Regions from separate parts of the Variovorax sp. YR566 genome, predicted to be linked through region 1. Evidence: predicted binding sites of a transcription regulator. Region 1 holds the regulator's gene; each other region holds the start of a gene.
The links. Region 1 encodes sigma-54, which starts transcription at its own class of promoters, with help from an activator protein. Its sites were predicted from a motif close to TGGCANGNAANCTGCTTT; they were not measured.
Positions count from the first base shown of each region.

Region 1 (4,542 bases):
CGAGACGATGGTCACCTCGGAGCGCGCACGGCGCATCTGCTCGACCACGTTGTAGCGCACGCTGTCGACGTCCAGCAGCGGCACGCCGCCGTATGAGACGGTCTTGCCGATCACGCGCTCGGGCGAATCGGCGTAGGCCTCTGCGGTGGCCCAGATCAGTCCGAGCTTGCCGGCGTTCAGGTCTTCCGCCATCGGGCTGTAGCCAAGCAGGTCGTTGGGCGCGGGCGGCGGCGGTGGTGGCGTGGTGTCGGGGCCGGTGGCGACGTCGAAGCGCTTCTGCAGCTCCTCGCGCGACAGGTCGCTGCTCACCACCGACTGGATCGGCCGCACGTAGATGCTGTTCCAGTACTGGTCGAACAGGCTGCCCAGCCGCGGGATCAGCGCGCCGGTGACGAAGGTGTCGAGGTCTAGAAAGTTCTCGCCCGCCGTGCGCCTGAAATACTGGTTGCCGATGTTGCGCCCGCCCGCCACCGCCATCGCGCCGTCGGCAATGAACAGCTTGTTGTGCATGCGGCGGTTGACGCGGCTGAAGTCGAAAAGCGACGCGCTGAAGCGCTTCAGCAGGCTGCCGCGCCCGGCCGGGAACGGGTTGAACAGGCGCAGCTCCACGTTGGGCGTGGCGGCCAGGCCGAGCAGCAGCTCGTCTTCGCCGGAGGTGTAGAGGTCGTCCATCAGCAGCCGCACGCGCACGCCGCGCTGAGCGGCGTCGCGCAGGGTGCGCATCAGGTAGCGGCCGGTTTCGTCGTTCTCGATCTGGTAGTACTGCACGTCGAGCGTGCGCTGCGCGCGACGGGCCAGTTGGATACGGGTGTCGAAGGCGAAGTCGCCGCCGGGCATGAGGCGAAAGCCGCTCAGGTCGGGGTCGGGCTGCGAGGCCAGCGCGATCTTGCCGAGCGCGGTGTCGGCTGACACGGCCATGGCCTTGGTGGGCGGGCGCGGCGCCTCGTCGGGCAATGTGGCGCAGCCTGCGAACAGCAAGACCGCCGCCATGACGAAAACCCAATGCCCACAACGCGAAAGCGACAGCAGGCGACGGGTCATCGGTGGCTTTCTACAGGGCCTTGCGAAGGTTGGCGGGCGCGATGCGCAGCGCCTCGCGGTACTTGGCCACGGTGCGGCGCGCGCACTCGATGCCCTGCTCTTTCAGCATCTCGGAGATCTGGCTGTCCGACAGCGGCTTCTTGATGCTCTCGGAGCTGACGAACTGCTTGATCAGCGCGCGCACCGCGGTGCTCGACGCATTGCCGCCGGTCTCAGTGCCCAGCGCCGAGCCGAAGAAGTACTTGAGCTCGACCGTGCCGAAGGGCGTGGCCATGTACTTGGCGGTGGTCACGCGCGAGATGGTCGATTCGTGCAGGCCCAGCTCGTCGGCGATCTCGCGCAGCACCAGCGGGCGCATCGCGAGTTCGCCGTGCACGAAGTAGCTCTTCTGCCGCTCGACGATGGCGTTGCTCACGCGCAGGATGGTGTCGAAGCGCTGCTGGATGTTCTTGATGAACCAGCGCGCCTCCTGCAGCCGCTGCGACAGCGCCTGGCTGCCTTCGCCCTTGTGCGACTTGAGCGCGCCGGCGTAGATGTCGTGCACGCGCAGGCGCGGCATCACCTCGGGGTTCAGCATGACGCGGAACTTCACATTGGTGCCGCGGCCCGTCTTGGTGACGATCACGTCGGGAATGACGATGTTGCGCTCGACATCGACAAAGCGCCGACCCGGCTTGGGTTCGAGCCGCGCGATGATCTGCAGCGCCGAGCGCACCAGCTCCTCGTTGCTGCGGGTGAGCGTGGCCAGGCGCTTGAAATCGCGGCGCGCGAGCAGTTCCATCGGCTGCTTGCAGATGGCGATGGCGGTCTTGCGGACCAGCTCTTCCTCGTCGGTCTCGTCCTCGCGGGCCAGGGCACGCAGCTGGATGCCCAGGCATTCGCCGAGGTCGCGAGCGCCGACGCCGGCGGGTTCCAGGCTTTGCAGCAGGCCGAGCGCCACCTGAAAGTGATGCACGAGGTCGTCGAACTGGTCGTTGTCGTCGCCGGCCAGGCCCGAGGCCAGTGCGGGCAGCGAGTCTTCCAGGTAGCCGTCGTCGTTGAGCGATTCGATGAGAAAGCGCAGCGCGGCGCTGTCGTTCTCGTTCAGGCGCAGGCTCAGGGCCTGGCGGTGCAGGAAGGACTGCAGCGACTCCTGGCTGCGCGCGAGTTCGGTGGCGTCGGCACGTTCGTCGTCGCCCAGGTTGTTCTGGCGCGCGGGCGCATCGCTGCCCCATTCGCTGTCGTCGGGCGCCATGTCGACGGTGCCGTCGCCTTCCCAGTCGGGCTCGCGCTCGGTGATCTCGGCAGCGGGGCCGTCGGTGTCGGCCGTGGTGGCGGTGCTGGTTTCGGTGGAAGCAGTGGACGCGCTGGCGGCGGGCGAAGCGAAGTCGCTTTCGCCGTCGCCGCTATCGCCGCCGTCGTCGCGCGGCACCGGGGCATCGGCCGTGTCGAGCCCGAATTCCTCGCGCGCCGCTTCTTCAGCCGTGCGCTCGAGGAACGGGTTCTCGTCGAGCATCTGCTCCACCTCCTGGCTCAGTTCGAGCGTGGAGAGTTGAAGCAGCCTGATCGACTGCTGCAGCTGTGGCGTCAACGCCAGATGCTGCGAGACGCGAAGGGATAGCCCTTGCTTCATGGGAACCGCTCCCGCCCTTACATGCGGAAGTGTTCGCCCAAGTACACCCTGCGTACTTCGGCGTTGTCGACGATCTCCGAGGGTGTGCCTTGTGCCAGCACATGCCCGTCGCTGATGATGAAAGCGTGATCGCAGATGCCCAGCGTTTCACGCACGTTGTGGTCGGTGATGAGCACGCCGATGCCGCGCTCCTTCAGGAAACTGATGATCCGCTGGATTTCGATCACCGCGATCGGGTCGATGCCGGCGAAGGGCTCGTCCAGCAGGATGAAGCGCGGCTGCGTGGCCAGTGCACGCGCAATTTCGACGCGGCGGCGCTCGCCGCCCGACAGCGCAAGCGCGGGCGAATCGCGCAGGTGGTCAACGCGCAGGTCGGCCAGCAGCTCGGCCAGGCGCTCGTCCATGTGCTGCTTCGACAGCGGCGCCATCTTGCCGCTCTCGTCGGGCTCGCTCTGGAGCTCGAGCACGGCGCGCACGTTTTCCTCGACCGTGAGCTTGCGGAAGATCGAGGCTTCCTGCGGCAGGTAGCTCAGGCCCATGCGGGCGCGGCGGTGGATCGGCATGTGGGCGATGGGCTCGCCGTCGATGCTGATGTCGCCCGCGTCGGCGCGCACCAGCCCCACGATCATGTAGAACGAGGTGGTCTTGCCCGCGCCGTTCGGCCCGAGCAGTCCGACGACTTCGCCCTTCTGCACGTCGAGCGAGACGTCTTTCACGACCGTACGGCTGCCGTAGCTCTTCTTCAGGCCGCGCGCGATCAGGCGGCTGCCCGGTGCGCCGTTGGTGTCCTGCGTTCCTGCGGTTTCGATCACTTGCGGGTTTCTCCCTGGTCACTGAGCGTGGTGCTCTGGCGCAGGCCCTTGCCGGGTGCGGGCATGGGCGCCGGCGGCGGCGCCTTCGCGCCGGCCGGGGCCGAGGCACCGGCTGCCGGTGCGGTGGCGGCCTTGGGGGTCAGGATGGTCTTGACGCGCCCGCCCGGGGTGGACGCGTTGACGGCGGTGTTCGGCGGCACGGTGGAACCGTTGACCGTGTAGGTGTCGTTGCTCTGGTCGTAGACGATCAGCGCGCCCTGGCTCTCGTCGTTCGGCGTAGCGCCGAGCAGGCGGCGCATGGTGGCGTTGCGGATGAACTTGACGTTGTCGGCGCGGCTGTCGTACTCGATGACTTCCGACTCGCCCTCGATCCACTCGTCGGGCGCATTGCGTTTCTGCTTGTAGTAGGCCCGCTTGCCCGGTGCCGCCGTGACCACGCCGTACTGGTAGCCCTCGGGGTCCTGGCGTACATCCATACGTGCGCCGCGGATGATGATCGTGCCCTTCGTAACGAGCACGTTACCGGTGAACACGCTGGTCTGCTTCAGGTCATCGTAGCGCATCGAGTCCGACTCGATGTTCATCGGCTTGGTGCGGTCGGCGGTTTCGGCCAGTGCGCCCGAGGCAAGGCCGGCCAGCAACAGCGCGCCGGCGGCCAGGCGGCCGATGCGACGGAGGAAGGGAGTGGTGGGGTGAGAGTGCAATGTCATAGAGGCACGAAACTTGCTCGGCATTGTATGCGGCTGATTGCGTCAGCCCCGCACGCACAGATGAAAAAGCCCGCCGATGCGGGCTTGACTTTCTTCCTGGAACACCGCGGAACCGGCTCCGCCGGACCACGATCCTGGGGGGGGTCAGCCCTTCTTCGCTTCGCCGATCAGATAGTTCACGACCTGAAGCACTTTGGTCATGTTGCCGGCGGTTTCGCCATCCACATACCAGCGGCCGGCCACGGCCATTGCCGGCACGCCAGCCACCTTGTAGGCGTCGGTCATTTGCGAGGCGCGCTTGGCCTTGCTGGCCACGCCGAAGGAGGTGAAGACTTCCTTGAACTTGGCGCCGTCCAGGCCGTTGGCG
Region 1 is NZ_CP197092.1:837,497-842,038, reverse strand. Features, by position in the region: gene ACTG4X_RS03950 (phospholipase D family protein) at 1-1,041, opposite strand, end outside; gene rpoN (RNA polymerase factor sigma-54) at 1,052-2,653, opposite strand; gene lptB (LPS export ABC transporter ATP-binding protein) at 2,671-3,465, opposite strand; gene lptA (lipopolysaccharide transport periplasmic protein LptA) at 3,462-4,175, opposite strand; gene ACTG4X_RS03930 (thiol:disulfide interchange protein DsbA/DsbL) at 4,320-4,542, opposite strand, start outside.

Region 2 (4,542 bases), 3.4 Mb from region 1:
CCGACTTGAGGATTTCCTCGGCCACATGGCCGTGGCGCGAGTCGATCGTGTAGTTGCTCACGCCGCTCTCGGCGAACAGCGCCTTCACCGGGTCGAGCACCTTGGCGTTTTCCTCGGCGTAGTAGTCCGTCACCAATTCTTTGCTCAGGTGGCGCGCGACATGGCCCGAGATGCCGGTGCACACGTGCACCACCACCAGTTGGTGCCCGTCCACGAACATGGCGCGATTGGCAAGCAGGTAGTCGAGCGCCTTGCGGGTGTAGGCGCTGCCATCGACGGCGATGAGGATTTTCATGAAACCCTTATACGGCGCGGCTTCGCGCACCGCAACGGGGCGTACCTCAGGCCCGAAGGGCTTTGCCCGGCCAGATCAGCCGTGCAGGCCCTTCCAGAGCATGTAGGCCGCGAGCAGGTAAAGGATGCTCGCGAACACGCGCTTGAGCTTCTTCACCGGCAGGCTGTGCGCCGCCTTCGCGCCCAGCGGTGCAGTGAACACGCTGCACAGCGCGATCACGGCCAGCGCGGGCAGCCAGATGTAGCCGAAGGAGCCGGCCGGCAGGCCTTGCACCGACTGGCCGCTGACCGCATAGCCGAGCACGTTCGCTACCGCGATCGGGAAGCCCAGCGCCGCGCTGGTGGCCACCGCGTTGTGAATGGACACGTTGCACCACGTCATGAACGGCACGCTGATGAAGCCACCGCCCGCGCCCACGAGGCCCGAGATGAAGCCGATCGCGCCGCCCGCCGCGAGCTGGCCGCCCGTGCCCGGCATCTGCCGCGTGGGCGCGGGCTTCTTGTCGAGGAACATCTGCGTGGCCGAGAAGCCCACGAACAGCGCGAAGAAGATGGCCAGCGCCGTGCCCTTGAGCAGCGAGAACACGCCCAGGCTGCCAGCAAGGCTGCCGATGACGATGCCGGGTGCGAGCCGCCGCACGATGTCCCAGCGCACGGCGCCGCGCCGGTGGTGCGCGCGCACGCTGGACACCGAGGTGAAGATGATCGTCGCCATCGAGGTGGCGATTGCCATCTTCACCGCGAGGTCGGCCGGCACGCCGCGATGGCCCATGATGATCGTGATGAACGGCACCATCAGCATGCCGCCGCCGATGCCCAGCAGGCCCGCGAGAAAACCGGTGCCGAGGCCGAGGGCGGCGAGTTCGGCGATCAGGAGAGGGTCGAGCAGGGCAGCGATATTCACGGGAAAGTCACGCAAGAGAAGTGAGAGGCTGGAAAAAGCAACGGCCCCGAGCAATGGATGCAGGGGGCCGTGGCAGGAAAAGGTGTCTGCAGGTGATGTGCCGGACCCGCATCCTGAACCAGGGTTCAGGTGGGCGAGGGCAGCAGGACTTCGGGTTCATCTGACGCGAGATGATCACGCCCGTCGAGCGATGTACCAAGCCCGGCTCCGGAGAGCATTGGAACAAGGAAATATTAAGCCCGACACAGTCTGCAGACGGACTGGATTTTACGCCTCGTCCGTCTTCGTGCCAGCCTTATTCAGAGTAAATGTCCATCGCCAGCCAGGGCCTGATCGAGTTTCTGGATGAGCTGCGTGGCCTTCGCGTCGGTTTCGACGCTGTCTGCAGCCGAAGTGGCAACTGGTGCCGCGGGCGCTGCGACAACAGCGGCCTGCTGCGCGGCGAGGTCGAATGCCAGGTTCAGCGAAGCCAGCACCGCGATGCGGTCACGGGCCTTGACTTTTCCGGCATCGCGGATCTTGCACATGGCTGCGTCCACGCGTTCGACGGCTTCGCGCAGCTGCGCCTCGCCGCCATCGGGACAGCCGAGCAGATAGCTCTGGCCCATGATCTGTACTTCAATCTGCTTCATGCGGGGGAATCTTCGGAGGGTGGTTCAGCCGGCAACCGTTCGAGCAGGGCATCGAGGCGCGTGCGTGCCGCAACGAGCCGCGACTTCAGGGCGTCGCGTTCGCGCGTGAGCGCATCGACCTGCTCCTGCAGCAGCGCATTGGTGCGTTGCACCTCTTCGTGACGCACAAGCAGTCGTTCAACACGCTCGGCGATCTGATCGATAGGGCTGGAGGCGGGCATGGTTGGCGATTGTAGTTTCCCAAGGAAGCGGCCCCCAGGCGGTGCCTGGGCGTGGCATGGATTCTGCTGCCTTCCAGTTGCCTTTCAAACTCCAATAGCCAGTCAATGACCACGAAGAACAACACTTTATTCAGTCGGCGCGACCTGCTTACGCTCATCGGCAAGACCGCAGGGGGCGGCGCGATGTACCAGGCGATGACCTCGCTGGGCTTTGCCGCCGAATCCAACTACAGCGGACCACCGAAGCTCGATGGTGCAAAGAAGGGTGCGTCGGTGCTGGTTCTTGGCGCAGGCCTGGCCGGCATGGCCGCCGCGCTCGAACTGCGCAACGCAGGCTACTCGGTCAAGGTCCTCGAGTTCAGCAATCGCGCGGGCGGCCGGTGCTGGACGCTGCGCGGCGGCGACACCTTCACCGAGCTGGGTGGCGCCGTGCAGCAATGCGGCTTCGCCAAGGGCGAGTACTTCAATCCGGGGCCGTGGCGCATTCCCTATCACCACCATGCGGTGCTGGGCTACTGCAAGCGGCTGGGCGTGGCGCTGGAGCCTTTCATCCAGGTCAACTACAACGCGCTGGTGCATTCGAGCAAGGCCTACGGCGGCAAGCCGCAGCGCTACCGCCATGTGCAGGCCGACTACCAGGGCTACGTCGCCGAGCTGCTCGGCAAGGCCACGACGCAAGGCAACCTCGATGCGGCGCTGACGAAGGAAGACAAGGAGAAACTGCTCGAAGGCCTGCGCCGCTGGGGCGCGCTCGACACGCAGTTCCGCTATCTCGAAGGCACCGTCAGCAGCGACCGCCGCGGCTATGAAGTCGATGCGGGCGGCGGCCTCATGCCGTTGGCCAAACCGTCGAAGCCGCTCGACATGAGCGAGCTGCTGCAATCGAATCTTTGGCGTTACATCGCCAGCGGGCAAGACTACGAATTCCAGAGCGCGATCTTCCAGCCCGTGGGCGGCATGGACATGATCGCCAAGGCCTTCCAGAAAGAAGTGGGCAGTCTGATCCGCTACGGCGCCAAGGTCACGAAGATCGAGCAGAACGACCGCGGCGTAACGGTCACCTACACCGATGCATCAAAGGGCGGCGCGGTCACGCAGGCCAAGGCCGACTGGTGCCTGTGCACCATTCCGCTGTCGGTGCTCAGCCAGATCGACATCCAGGTGGGCTCGGCAATGCAGGAGGCCATCAACGCCGTGCCTTACGGTGCATCGGTGAAGGTGGGCCTGCAGTTCAAGCGCCGCTTCTGGGAAGAAGACGAGCACATCTACGGCGGCATCAGCTACACAGACCTGCCGATCTCGCGCATTTCGTATCCCTCGACGCGCTATGGCGCCAAGGGCAAGTCGGTGGTGCTGGGCGCCTACGTGTTCGACGGCCCGAACTCCTACGAATTCACCGCCATGGCGCCCGAGGAGCGCGTGCGCCGCGCGGTCGAGTTCGGCACGCAGCTGCATCCGCAGTACGCGAGCGAATTCGACAACGGCATTTCCGTGGGCTGGCACCGCGTGCCCGGCACGCACGGCTGCTACGGCATGTGGACCGACGAGACGCGCCAGAAGCACTACAAGAACCTGTGCCAGGTCGATGGCCGCATCGCGCTGGCTGGCGAGCACGCTTCCTACATTCCGGCCTGGCAGGAGGGCGCACTGCTCTCGTCGCTCGACGCCATCCAGCGGCTGCATGCCCGCGCCGTTGCGTGAAAGCCGAGTGAAGGACACACCCACCATGAACAACAACATCACGACCTTCAAGCGCGCGTTGCTCGGCCTTTCGCTGGGCGCGCTGGCCTCGGTGGCCGGCCAGGCTGCTTTCGCGCAGTCGCCGGAGCCCGTCTTTTCCGTCGGCCCCCGATTCCAGGAGAGCTCGGGCGAGGCGATCTACCGCGCGACCTGCCAGGGCTGCCACATGGCGCAGGGACAAGGGGCGAAGGGCGCAGGCGCCTATCCGGCGCTCGCCTCGAACCCGCGGCTCGCAAGCGCGGAATACCCGCTCTACGTGGTGATCAATGGGCAGAAAGGCATGCCCGCCTTTGGCAAGATGCTGAGCGACGAGCAGATCGCTTCCGTGGTCGGCTATGCGCGTACCCATTTCGGCAACCAGTATCCTGACGCCATTGCGGCGGAGAGCGTCAAGAAGCTGCGGCCTTGATCGGCCTTCTTCTTTCGATACCTGGCAGATCCTTTCTTCATCCATCCCAGCAGAGAGACAACACGCATGACCATGACCTCCATCACGAAGAAACTGGCGCTCGTCGCCGCACTGCTCGCAGCCGGCACCGGCGCCGCCCATGCGGCCGATGAAATCATTCGCCACCGCATTCCGAACTCCAGCTTCCCGATTTCGGCGGCGGTGGAAGTGCCATCCTCGTTCACCAACGTCTACCTCTCGGGCCAGGTGCCGCCGCTGCAGGACGCGACCGCGCCCAAGAACAGCGCGGCGGCCTATGGCGGCGACACCAAGGGCCAGACCGTCGGCGTGCTCAAGGCCATC
Region 2 is NZ_CP197092.1:4,221,393-4,225,934, reverse strand. Features, by position in the region: gene ACTG4X_RS19845 (universal stress protein) at 1-295, opposite strand, end outside; gene ACTG4X_RS19840 (sulfite exporter TauE/SafE family protein) at 371-1,192, opposite strand; gene ACTG4X_RS19835 (cell division protein ZapA) at 1,498-1,830, opposite strand; gene ACTG4X_RS19830 (hypothetical protein) at 1,827-2,051, opposite strand; gene ACTG4X_RS19825 (flavin monoamine oxidase family protein) at 2,157-3,752, shown strand; gene ACTG4X_RS19820 (c-type cytochrome) at 3,778-4,200, shown strand; gene ACTG4X_RS19815 (RidA family protein) at 4,267-4,542, shown strand, end outside.
Region 2: a site for sigma-54 is predicted at 2,104-2,121, ahead of ACTG4X_RS19825 (flavin monoamine oxidase family protein). Genes of this name have one in related genera too.

Region 3 (4,542 bases), 850 kb from region 1:
CGCTCAATGGGACCGCAGCGACCGCCACAACCGCATCGATCACGAACAATCCTGTCGACTGGAGTACCAAAGGTGGCTGGTGGTTCGACCTGCCGCATTCGAAGGAACGTGTCGCCACCAACATGACCATGCTTGGGGAGACCCTTGTCGTCGGTTCGGCCATACCGACAGGCGATGTATGTTCATCTGGCGGTTCGTCATGGCTCTACAACGTCAACGTGACCAACGGCGGCCAGATCGGCGACGGCCCTGTGGGCACTCAATGGAGTTCAACATCGATGATTGCGGGTATGACGCTGGTACGGGATGCCAACGGGAACATCCGGAATCTGATTCAGAACACGGATGGCACCATTACGCAGAAGCAGATCGACAGTGCGTCCACGGGTCTGGGCAGCGCGCGCAGGACTTCGTGGCGTGAGTTGGTGGATTGATGACACCAAGGCTGCCAGAGGCCCGCGATTCCGGCAGCCAACCGTATTTCTTGTTTGCTTGGTTGCTTCCGTTGGGCTGCATGCATTTTTTCTTGGCGCGCGTTCGGCGTCGCCCCATGCAGAAGGGAAAAATGTCGTCCGAATGCGGGTCAATACGCACCCGCTGCTGATCCCGGCGGGTGCTACTACTCTTGCAACGTCGAGCGATGCGCAGCAAGAGGCCGTAGCAGTCGATGCCGTGGCCTCTGCCCCGGAATCGTCGACATCGGTATCTGTCCTTGAAGATGCGAGGACGCCTCTGACATCACAGCCCGTGAAGATTTCATCTCCTGTTGAGATCCGCGCTGCAGTTCCCAACTCTTTCGAGGAGTACATTCCGCGCGCACACCTTACAGTTGCCCCCGTTGCCACTAGGCCGGTGATCCTCGAATCACCGCCCGGCGAAACGGCAAACGTACGACATGTTGGTGTACTGCTTCTCTACATTGACGAAACAGGCAAGGTGCAAGACGCCATCGCGCAGGAACCGCTGCTTCCGGAAGCCTATGAACACGCCGCGCGCGCCGCTTTCATGGCGGCGCAGTTCTCACCAGGTGAGTTTGCGGGTCGAACCGTCAAGTCGAGTCTGCGAGTCGAGGTCGTTTTTGAAGGCACGGTGTCAACCGCTCGTTAATAAACCTGGTATTGGATTATTCAGCTCACGCCGTCGCGCTCGGTAAGGACAGCATGACGTGGCCATGCCAAACTGGAAGCCAACTTTCGATGCTCAATTCTTCGAAGTCTTATTAATGTTTTGCGGCATTCAGGATGGACCACTTCTTTTTGAAGAAGGATAAAACCCCTCGACATGCAAAAATCCACACGGATTTCCAGTTGTCTTATCCAATAAAACAACCCAGTCACTCGCATGCCGTGCGACCAATGGAAGCCAGCGCAGATCACCTTCCGGCATTCCCGTATGAGCAACTGCTTTTAAAATATCAAGCGATCGTTTTGGTTGATAGTCAAGCAAGGCGGATATTGGCTGCGCATATTCCAATACTTTTGGCAGACTGGACGCATAGGACTGCCAACGACTTGGTCGCTGACTTGGCTCAATCCCGGCCATAGACATATCCATGCTTTCCAGCAGATCACTACTCCGCTGAGAAAGTCGAACTCCCAATAATTGAATTGATGAAAACGACCACGGTTTCGTCCACTCAGGCGCATTTTTTAGTTCTGGCTCATAAATATCTGCCCGACTGATCACGCGAAATCTGTCCACCTCATATACCAAAGCAACTGGCCTCGCCTCCGCCAAGCTATGTAACCCGTACACCAACGCTGCGACCTGAAGAACCACCACTAACCCCAGATCTAAACCAAGCTCTTTTTTTGATTTAAAGGGGTTAAAAAGCACTAGCGTCAACAATGGTCCGCAGATTACATCTACGGAAATAAGGATCCACAGTAAATCGCGCCCGCCAGCCAATTCTCCATAAGGATGCGGATACCACAATCGCAAGACCAAAAGAGTGGCCGAGCTCGCGACCAGAATGCTACCGATCGCATGAAAGCAACTCGCCTTCAATGCATAAGATATGCGTCTCGAAATATCTTTCATCGCACCAAGGAATAAAGCCCGTGACCAGCAAGCTGGTCACGGGCTTTATCAAATAAATTTAACTAAGACTCTCGGCTCAAAAATCAGCGGCAGTCGGCAGGAGCGTACTTAGCCAGCAATGTTGCACCGTTCGTTGCGCCGTTAATAGCCGTCTTATCCTTTGCATAGCAGGTCCACACGAGGGTGGCAGTCGGAATGGTACCAGCAGCCAGCACAGCACCAGATGCGGATGGCCACAATTGGACCTTATTGCCGGTCGCATTTGCGTTGTAGGTGACCTCGATCATACCATTTGCGGTATTACCGACGATCGTATTCACATTCTTGGAGGCAACCCCGCCGTTCAAAGAGCAGGTGCCAGCGGCAGCGCAAAAGGTCGTGCTACCCGAGTCGGTCGGCATGCCCTTGAAAAGGCCACCGTCTGCATCAGCGACGCCATTGGATGCATTGTCAGCAACCACGACTTTCAGGCCGGAGGCCAAAACAAGGCCTTCGGATACGCGTGCGCGCACCGTGTAGTCTTGGTAAGCTGGCAGAGCCACCGCAGCCAAAATACCAATGATCGCCACAACGATCATCAATTCGATAAGGGTGAAACCCTTTTGCACATTGCGTGCGATAGAACGACGGTTCATTCACTAACTCCAGGTTGGTTGGTTGTTACGCCCGGGAACCTGCCCGGAGCGAGGTACCTTCCGCAGCATCTGTGCCACCCATCCCCAGAGCCTCCTGCTGACCGAACACGTCACCTTTACCCACTTTGGCGTTACACGGTGTGACAGGATTCGCTAGCAAAAGCTACACGTAGTGACAAATTTGTCATGCCAGCGCATCACCCGCATCAGCAAGTCAGGATCCCATCCGCCTTCAGCCAGCGTATGTCCCGCTGCGCCAGTCCCGCCACCTGCTCGTCCATCAGCGCCTCGATCTGGCTCATGATCTCGTCGGTTTCGGTGGGCTTGGTGTGGGTGATGTAGATCGGGTACTGCTTCCCCGGCCCGATGTGCGCCAGCTCGTCGGCCAGCACAGCGGGCGACAGATGCAGGCTGCGCTCGGCCAGCGCCTGCTCACGGCTGCTGAAGGCTGTTTCGATCACCAGCATCGCGACGTCGAGCGCATTCACGCGTTCCCAGAAGGGCGCGTTGCGCTCGGTATCCCCGCTGAACACCCAGTGGGCACCGCCTTCGGCCCGTCTCACGGCAAAACCGCATGCCGGCACCGTATGAACCGCAGGCAGCACCTCGACCAGCTTGGGCTCACGGCTACCCAGCGGCAGCATTTGCCCGACGGCAATGACGTGAAAGCTCACGAACGGCGCCTCGATGCTGGGAATACTCTCGAAATCCGGCCAGATGACGTTGTTGAACACATGCGCCCGCAGCGCGTCGATGGTGGCCCTCAGCGCATGCACGCGCAGCGGCCGCTTGCGGCGGCTGCCCACGGCGTCGAGCATCAAGGGGAGCGCTGCGATGTGGTCGAGATGGCTGTGGGTGAGCACGACATCGTCGATGCGGACCATCTCTTCGAGCGTGAGGTCTCCAACACCCGTGCCCGCATCGACGAGCAGGTCCGTGTCGACCAGGAAAGAGGTGGTGCGGCAGTCTTTGGCGATGGCGCCTGAGCAACCCAGCACACGAACCTGCATTGTGAGAGACCCCTTGTGTGTGTCTGTCGTCATTTGGTTTCGAACCGGGTCGCGCCATCCCAATCAGGGTCTTGTGGTCGCAACGCCATCGAGGCTAAACGCTGGGCATAGAGCTGGTAAAGGACTTTTTTGGCATCCGCGGCGAGCAGGGGGGCCAGCAAGTTTCGGCCCATCGCCCAGTCCTGCCGTCGGTAGGCCGCGAGCACTTCGCTCCAGCGGCCGAGCAGTTGCCGGGTCTGCGCCACCGCCTCGGGCGTGCGCACGGCCAGGGGCGTAAAAACGGCAACGGCTTGTGCCTTTCCCTTGACGCGAACGCTGTCGAGTTCCTGCCAGATGTAGTCGGGCGCCAGCTCGCATGTCGCGCCGCTGGCCACGACTTGCACGCCGTAGTGTCCGCTCAGACCCTCGAGGCGCGACGCAAGGTTGACCGCATCGCCGACCACGGTATAGCTGCGGCGCGCGGCGGAGCCCATGTCGCCCACGCTCATCAGGCCGCTGTTGATGCCGATGCCCACGCTGATCTCGGGCCGGCCGCTGGCGCGGTGGATGTGGTTGATGTCGTGCACGGCGTCGGCCATGTCGAGCGCAGCCCGTACGGCGAGCGTGGCGTGGTCGGGTGTGTCGATGGGTGCGCCCCAGAAGGCCATGACGCAGTCGCCCATGTATTTGTCGATGGTGCCGCGGTGCGCGCTGATCACGTTGGTGAGTCGGCTGAAGACGGTGTTGAGAAAGGCCTGCAGCTCGGCCGGCGCCATCTGCTCCGACAGGCGGGTGAAATCGCGCATGTCGCAGAACATCACGGTCATGGGCTTGCTCTCGGCGCGCATGCTGTAGCGGCCGGGGTGCTCCATCATTTC
Region 3 is NZ_CP197092.1:7,241,797-7,246,338, forward strand. Features, by position in the region: gene ACTG4X_RS34010 (pilus assembly protein) at 1-434, shown strand, start outside; gene ACTG4X_RS34015 (hypothetical protein) at 418-1,107, shown strand; gene ACTG4X_RS34020 (TfpX/TfpZ family type IV pilin accessory protein) at 1,237-2,040, opposite strand; gene ACTG4X_RS34025 (pilin) at 2,124-2,675, opposite strand; gene ACTG4X_RS34030 (3',5'-cyclic-nucleotide phosphodiesterase) at 2,882-3,685, opposite strand; gene ACTG4X_RS34035 (CHASE2 domain-containing protein) at 3,715-4,542, opposite strand, start outside.
Region 3: a site for sigma-54 is predicted at 2,735-2,752, ahead of ACTG4X_RS34025 (pilin). Genes of this name have one in related genera too.